Methylibium petroleiphilum PM1: one gene and its partner. The protein of the gene in region 1 interacts with the protein of each later gene in a pairwise test. Links are inferred from orthologs where the notes say so. Each region holds a gene or a part of one and is shown on either strand. Other genes may lie near its edges.

What was found.
Region 2: the proteins of ftsA (region 1) and MPE_RS00400 interact in binary tests that used the Escherichia coli proteins (3 or more experiments, as listed by UniProt). The link is inferred for Methylibium petroleiphilum PM1 from one-to-one orthologs.

Annotation. Positions count from the first base shown.
Region 1 is NC_008825.1:505,813-508,855, reverse strand. The notes cover bases 26-2,997. They hold ftsA (cell division protein FtsA), read right to left. Parts: upstream 2,141-2,997; coding sequence 911-2,140; downstream 26-910. Other genes in these bases: MPE_RS02325 (D-alanine--D-alanine ligase), read right to left, coding at 2,975-2,997; MPE_RS02330 (cell division protein FtsQ/DivIB), read right to left, coding at 2,161-2,967; ftsZ (cell division protein FtsZ), read right to left, coding at 26-853. Outside these bases: more of ftsZ, read right to left, coding at 1-25; more of MPE_RS02325, read right to left, coding at 2,998-3,043. UniProt on the Escherichia coli protein: Essential cell division protein that assists in the assembly of the Z ring. May serve as the principal membrane anchor for the Z ring.
Region 2 is NC_008825.1:78,160-81,174, reverse strand. What follows is about bases 56-2,999. They hold MPE_RS00400 (rod shape-determining protein), read left to right. Parts: upstream 56-977; coding sequence 978-2,021; downstream 2,022-2,999. Other genes in these bases: mreC (rod shape-determining protein MreC), read left to right, coding at 2,163-2,999; gatC (Asp-tRNA(Asn)/Glu-tRNA(Gln) amidotransferase subunit GatC), read right to left, coding at 391-690; gatA (Asp-tRNA(Asn)/Glu-tRNA(Gln) amidotransferase subunit GatA), read right to left, coding at 56-394. Outside these bases: more of gatA, read right to left, coding at 1-55; more of mreC, read left to right, coding at 3,000-3,015. UniProt on the Escherichia coli protein: Forms membrane-associated dynamic filaments that are essential for cell shape determination. Acts by regulating cell wall synthesis and cell elongation, and thus cell shape.

The DNA of each region.
Region 1 (3,043 bases):
AACGGCGGATGGTGTTCATCGCGTTCTTGCTCTCGCTCAGCTTCAGGCTGGCGCGGCTCGCCGCGATCAGCACCAGCACACCGCGCGCGCCCGACAGGTCGATGCCCTCGAGCAGCGGGCAGGCCACCGCCGAGTCGGCCGCCTTGTTGGCGCGGTCCGGTCCGGTCGCGATCGCGGTGCCCATCATCGCCTTGCCGGGCTCGCTCATCACCGTCTTCACGTCCTCGAAGTCGACGTTGATCGATGCATCGATGTGGATGATGTCGGCAATGCCGCCCACGGCATTCTTCAGCACGTCGTTGGCCTGCTTGAAGGCCTGGTCCTGCGACACGTCGTCTCCCAGCACCTCGAGCAACTTCTCGTTGAGCACCACGATCAGCGAGTCGACGTTGGCTTCCAGCTCCTGCAGGCCGGCCTCGGCCTGCTTCATGCGCCGGCCGCCCTCGAAGTCGAAGGGCTTGGTCACCACGCCCACCGTCAGGATGCCCATCTCCTTGGCCACGCGCGCGATCACCGGCGCGGCGCCGGTGCCGGTGCCGCCGCCCATGCCGGCAGTCAGGAAGATCATGTTGGCGCCCGCGATCGCGTCGCGGATGCGGCCCTCGGCTTCGTCGGCCGCGGCCTTGCCGGCGGCCGGCTTGGAGCCCGCGCCCAGGCCGGTGCTCCCGAGCTGGATGAGCTGGTCGGCCTTGGAGCGGTGCAGCGCCTGCGCGTCGGTGTTCGCGCAGATGAACTCCACGCCCTGCACGCCCTCGTTGATCATGTGCTCGACAGCGTTGCCGCCGCCGCCGCCCACGCCGATCACCTTGATCTTCGTGCCGAGCTCGAATTCTTCAATCATCTCGATGGCCATGGTGGACCTCCTTCGTCTGATGCAGTTGCCGGTTGAAAACGTGGGCTGGATGACGCCCTAAAAATTCCCGATGAACCAATCCTTGACGCGGCCGAACAGGGTCTGGACCGACCCCGCCTGCTGCGCTGCCTTCATGCCGCGCGTGCGCGCGAGCCTCGCCTCTTCGAGCAAGCCCATCACGGTGGCCGAGCGCGGGCTCGCCACCATGTCTGACAGTGCGCCGGCGTAGGTGGGCAGCCCCTTCCTCACCGGCTTCAGAAAGATGTCCTCGCCCAGCTCGACCATGCCGGGCATCACCGCGGTGCCGCCGGTGAGCACGATGCCGCTGGACAGCAGCTCCTCGTAGCCGCTCTCGCGGATCACCTGGTGCACCAGCGAGAAGATTTCCTCGACGCGCGGCTCGATCACGCCGGCCAGCGCCTGGCGGCTGAGCATGCGCGGGCCGCGGTCGCCGAGCCCCGGCACCTCGACCTGCTCGTTCGGATCGGCCAGCAGCTGCTTGGCCACGCCGTGCTCGACCTTGATCTCCTCGGCGTCCTTGGTCGGCGTGCGCAGCGCCATCGCGATGTCGCTGGTGATCAGGTCGCCGGCGATCGGGATCACCGCGGTGTGGCGCACCGAGCCGTCGGTGAAGATCGACACGTCGGTCGTGCCGGCGCCGATGTCGACCAGCGCGACGCCCAGGTCCTTCTCGTCGTCGGTCAGCACCGCGTGGCTGGACGCGCTGGGGTTGAGTACCAGCATGTCCACTTCCAGCCCGCAGCGGCGCACGCACTTGATGATGTTCTCGGCCGCGCTCTGCGCGCCGGTCACGATGTGCACCTTGACCTCGAGGCGGCCGCCGCTCATGCCGATCGGCTCCTTGACCTCGTGGCCGTCGATCACGAACTCCTGCGCCTCGACCAGCAGCATGCGCTGGTCGTTCGGGATGTTGATCGCCTTGGCGGTCTCGATCACGCGCGCCACGTCGACCGGCGTGACCTCCTTGTCGCGCACGATCACCATGCCGGTGGAGTTCTGGCCGCGGATGTGGCTGCCGGTGATGCCGGTGTAGACGCGCGTGATCTTGCAGTCGGCCATCATCTCGGCCTCCTTCAAGGCCTGCTGGATGGACTGGACCGTCGCGTCGATGTTCACCACCACGCCGCGCTTGAGCCCATGGGCCGGCGCGGTGCCGATGCCGGCGACGCGCAGCTCACCCTCGGGCAGCACCTCGGCCACCACCGCCATCACCTTGGCGGTGCCGATGTCGAGCCCGACGACGAGATCCTTGTATTCCTTGGCCATGTGCTTCCCGCCTTTTCCTTCTATTTCCTGCCTGCCGCCGCCGTCGGCGCCGCCGTGCCGATGCCCTTGAGCCGCAGCGCGTAGCCGTCGGCGTGGCGCAGGTCTGCATACGCCAGCGGGCGCTCGTAGCGCGCCGTCAGCTGCGGCACGGTGCCCACGAAGGCCTGCACCCGCGCCATCACCTCGTCCTCGCCGCCGCGGCCGAGCTCGACCTGCGCGCCGCTGTCCAGCTCGGCTCGCCAGGAACCGCGCGCGCTCATCGCCAGCGTCTCGATGCTCGCGCCGATGGCCTCGAACGCCGGCACCAGCCGCCGGTACATCGCGAGCATCGACGCCGAACTGCCCTCCGGCCCCTGCAGCACCGGCAGGTTCTCGTCCTCGACGTCGCCCGGGTTCGCCTCGAACACCTCCCCCTGCACGTTGACGAGCTTGTCGTCGCCGTCCTCCTGGTGCCACCATGCGGCGACGTGGTGTTCTTCGAGGCGCACCGCCAGCCGGTTCGGCCACACCCGCTGCACCGCGGCCCGCCGCACCCAGGGCACGGACTGGAAGGCCTCCTGGGCCTGCGCGAGATCGAGGCTGAAGAAGTTGCCGCTCAGCTTGGGCATCGCATTGGCGCGGATCGTGGTCACGCTGTTGCGCGCCACCTCGCCCTCCACGCGAACGCCGCGCAGCGTGAACAGCGGCGCGCGCAGCGCCCAGGTCAGCAGCAGCCCGATGAAGGCCAGCAGCGCGAACGCGAACAGCACGCTGGCGCCGGTGCGCATCAGGCGCACATCGGCCGGCAGCGGCTGCGGCTTCGCGGGGAGGCGGGGTCTGCGGGCCATGAGGGGCTCAGGCGTCGAGCGCCGCTCCCTGCAGGATGTGCAGGCACAGCTGCTCGTAGCCGAGGCCTGCGGCCTT
Region 2 (3,015 bases), 430 kb from region 1 along the record:
CGCCCATCGCGAACTCGTCGCAGTTGAGCTTGCCCAAGGTCACGGTGCCGGCCGCCTTGAGCTTCGCGACGACCGTTGCATCGAAGGGCGAGCGGTAACCGGCCAGCATCTTCGAGGCCGCGGTGCTGGGAAAGTCGGTCGTGACGAAGATGTCCTTGTGGGCCAGCGGCACGCCGTCGAGCGCGCCGAGGGTCTCGCCACGGGCGCGCCGCTCGTCGGCCGCGCGGGCCTGCTGCAGCGCCAGTTCGACATCGGTGCACAGGAAGGCCCCCAGGTGTTCATGGGCAGCAACGCGCGCAAGCAGGTGTGACGTGACTTCGGCAGTCGATACCGTCTTGGCGGCCAGACGGGCCGACAGGTCGGCCACGCCGAGCTGGTGCAGCTCGGTGCTCATTCGATCACCTTGGGCACGAGGTACAGCCCCGCCTCGACGGCCGGTGCGCTGAGTTGGTTGGCCTGGCGCTGGTCGACCTCGGTGACCGCGTCTTCGCGCAGCCGCAGCGCGACTTCCTGCACCGCCGACAGCGGCGTGTACAGCGGCGCGACACCGGTGGTGTCGACGGCGCGCATGCGCTCGACGATGTCGAAGAAGCCGTTCAGCTGGCTGAGCATCGCGGACTGCTCCGCCTCGCTGAGTTCGAGCCGGGCCAGCAGGGCGATGCGGCTCACGTCGGTGGGGGTCAGGGCCATGGGAGGGTCGAAATGGAGGGATGCAACGGCCCTGCGCCAGAGAACTGCCGCGATTCAACGCCGCTTTTCGCGGGCGTCGCGCTGGGACCGTGCGGTATTATCTTCGGAGTTCCTCACCCGGCCGGGATGGAGGCGTTCACTACGCGACGAGCGCAGTGGGGGCGCAGACATCGCGACCGGCCTGCTGGCCCAGATCGCTTCGAACACCGCCCCTCCCCATACCCAGGCGGCGCAGCCCTCGTAGCCCCCGGCTTCCTCGCTGCGGCGCCCTGCAGAAACGCCAAGACATGTTCGCCTCCCTGCGACGCTATTTCTCCACCGACCTCGCGATCGACCTCGGCACCGCCAACACGCTGATCTACGTGCGTGGCAAGGGCATCGTGCTCGACGAGCCTTCGGTCGTCGCGATCCGTCACGAAGGCGGCCCCAACGGCAAGAAGACCATCCAGGCCGTCGGCGCCGAGGCCAAGGCCATGCTCGGCAAGGTGCCGGGCAACATCGAGGCCATCCGGCCGATGAAGGACGGCGTGATCGCCGACTTCACCGTCACCGAGCAGATGCTCAAGCAGTTCATCAAGATGGTGCATCCGCGCTCGGTGCTCAAGCCCAGCCCGCGCATCATCATCTGCGTGCCCTGCGGCTCGACGCAGGTGGAACGGCGTGCGATCCGCGAGTCGGCGCTCGGCGCCGGTGCCTCCGAGGTCTACCTGATCGAGGAACCGATGGCCGCGGCCATCGGCGCCGGGCTGCCCGTCAGCGAGGCCACCGGCTCGATGGTGGTCGACATCGGCGGCGGCACCACCGAGGTTGGCGTCATCTCGCTCGGCGGCATGGTCTACAAGGGCAGCATCCGGGTCGGCGGCGACAAGTTCGACGAATCCATCATCAACTACATCCGCCGCAACTACGGCATGCTGATCGGAGACCCCACCGCCGAGGCCATCAAGAAGCAGATCGGCTCGGCCTTCCCGGGCTCCGAAGTGCGCGAGATGGAGGTCAAGGGCCGCAACCTCAGCGAAGGCGTGCCGCGCAGCTTCACGATCAGCAGCAACGAGATCCTCGAGGCGCTGACCGATCCGCTGAACAACATCGTCTCCAGCGTCAAGAACGCGCTGGAGCAGACGCCCCCCGAACTCGGCGCCGACATCTCCGAGCGCGGCATGATGCTGACCGGCGGCGGCGCGCTGCTGCGCGACCTGGACCGTCTGCTGGCCGAGGAAACCGGCCTGCCGGTGCTGGTGGCCGAGGACCCGCTGACCTGCGTGGTGCGCGGTTGCGGCATGGCGCTGGAGCGCATGGAGCGCCTGGGCAGCATCTTCACCTCCGAGTAAGTCGATGGCGCCGGCGCGAGCGCCCGAGCGCCGGGCCGCCCCAAGCCGGGCGCCATCCCCTCGGGGGATCGGCTGCGGCAAGCCGCGGCCCAGGGGCCCGATGTCGCACGTGGCCGGCTTCGTCGTTCACCGCCGAGCGCCATGCCTCTAGGCACCCTCGATCGCACTCCGCCGCCGTTCTTCAAGCAGGGCATGTCTGCCCTGACGAAGCTGGTGTTCTTCTCGGCCTTCGCGCTGTTCCTGATGGTGGCCGACACGCGCTTCAAGCTCACGCAGCCGCTGCGCGCAGCCCTGTCCACCGCGCTGCACCCGGTCGAGCGCGTGCTGCTGGTCCCGGTCCGCGCCTGGGACACGGTGCACGACTACTTCACCGGGATCGCCGGCGCGCGTGAGCGCGAGACGGCAGCGCTGGTGCAGCTGGCCGCCCAGTCCGAGGTGGCGGCGCGCGTCGGCCCGCTGACCGAGGAAAACCAACGCCTGCGCGAGCTGCTGGCACTGCGCCCGCAGTTCACCGTGAACACCGAGGCGGCCGAGGTGCTGTACGAGGCCGCCGATCCCTACTCGCGCAAGATCGTGATCGACCGCGGTGCGACGCACGGCGTGGCGCCTGCCTCGCCGGTGATCGACGCCGCGGGGGTGCTCGGCCAGGTCACGCGCGTCTACCCTCTGGCGTCGGAGGTGACGCTGCTGACCGACAAGGACGCGGCGATCCCGGTGCTGAACGTCCGCACGCAGGCTCGAGCGGCCGCCTACGGCGATCCGTCCACCGTGGCCGCCGGCGCCGGCATGGAACTGCGCTTCCTCGCCAGCAATGCCGACATCGAGCCGGGCGATGTGCTGAACACCTCGGGCGTCGACGGCGTCTACCCGCCCGGGCTGTCGGTGGCCAAGGTGGTCGCGGTCGATCGGCGCGCCGGCACTACCTTCGCGAAGGTCACGCTGGCCCCGGCGGCGCGGCCCGACAGCGTGCGCCACGTGCTGGTGCTGCAGCCGC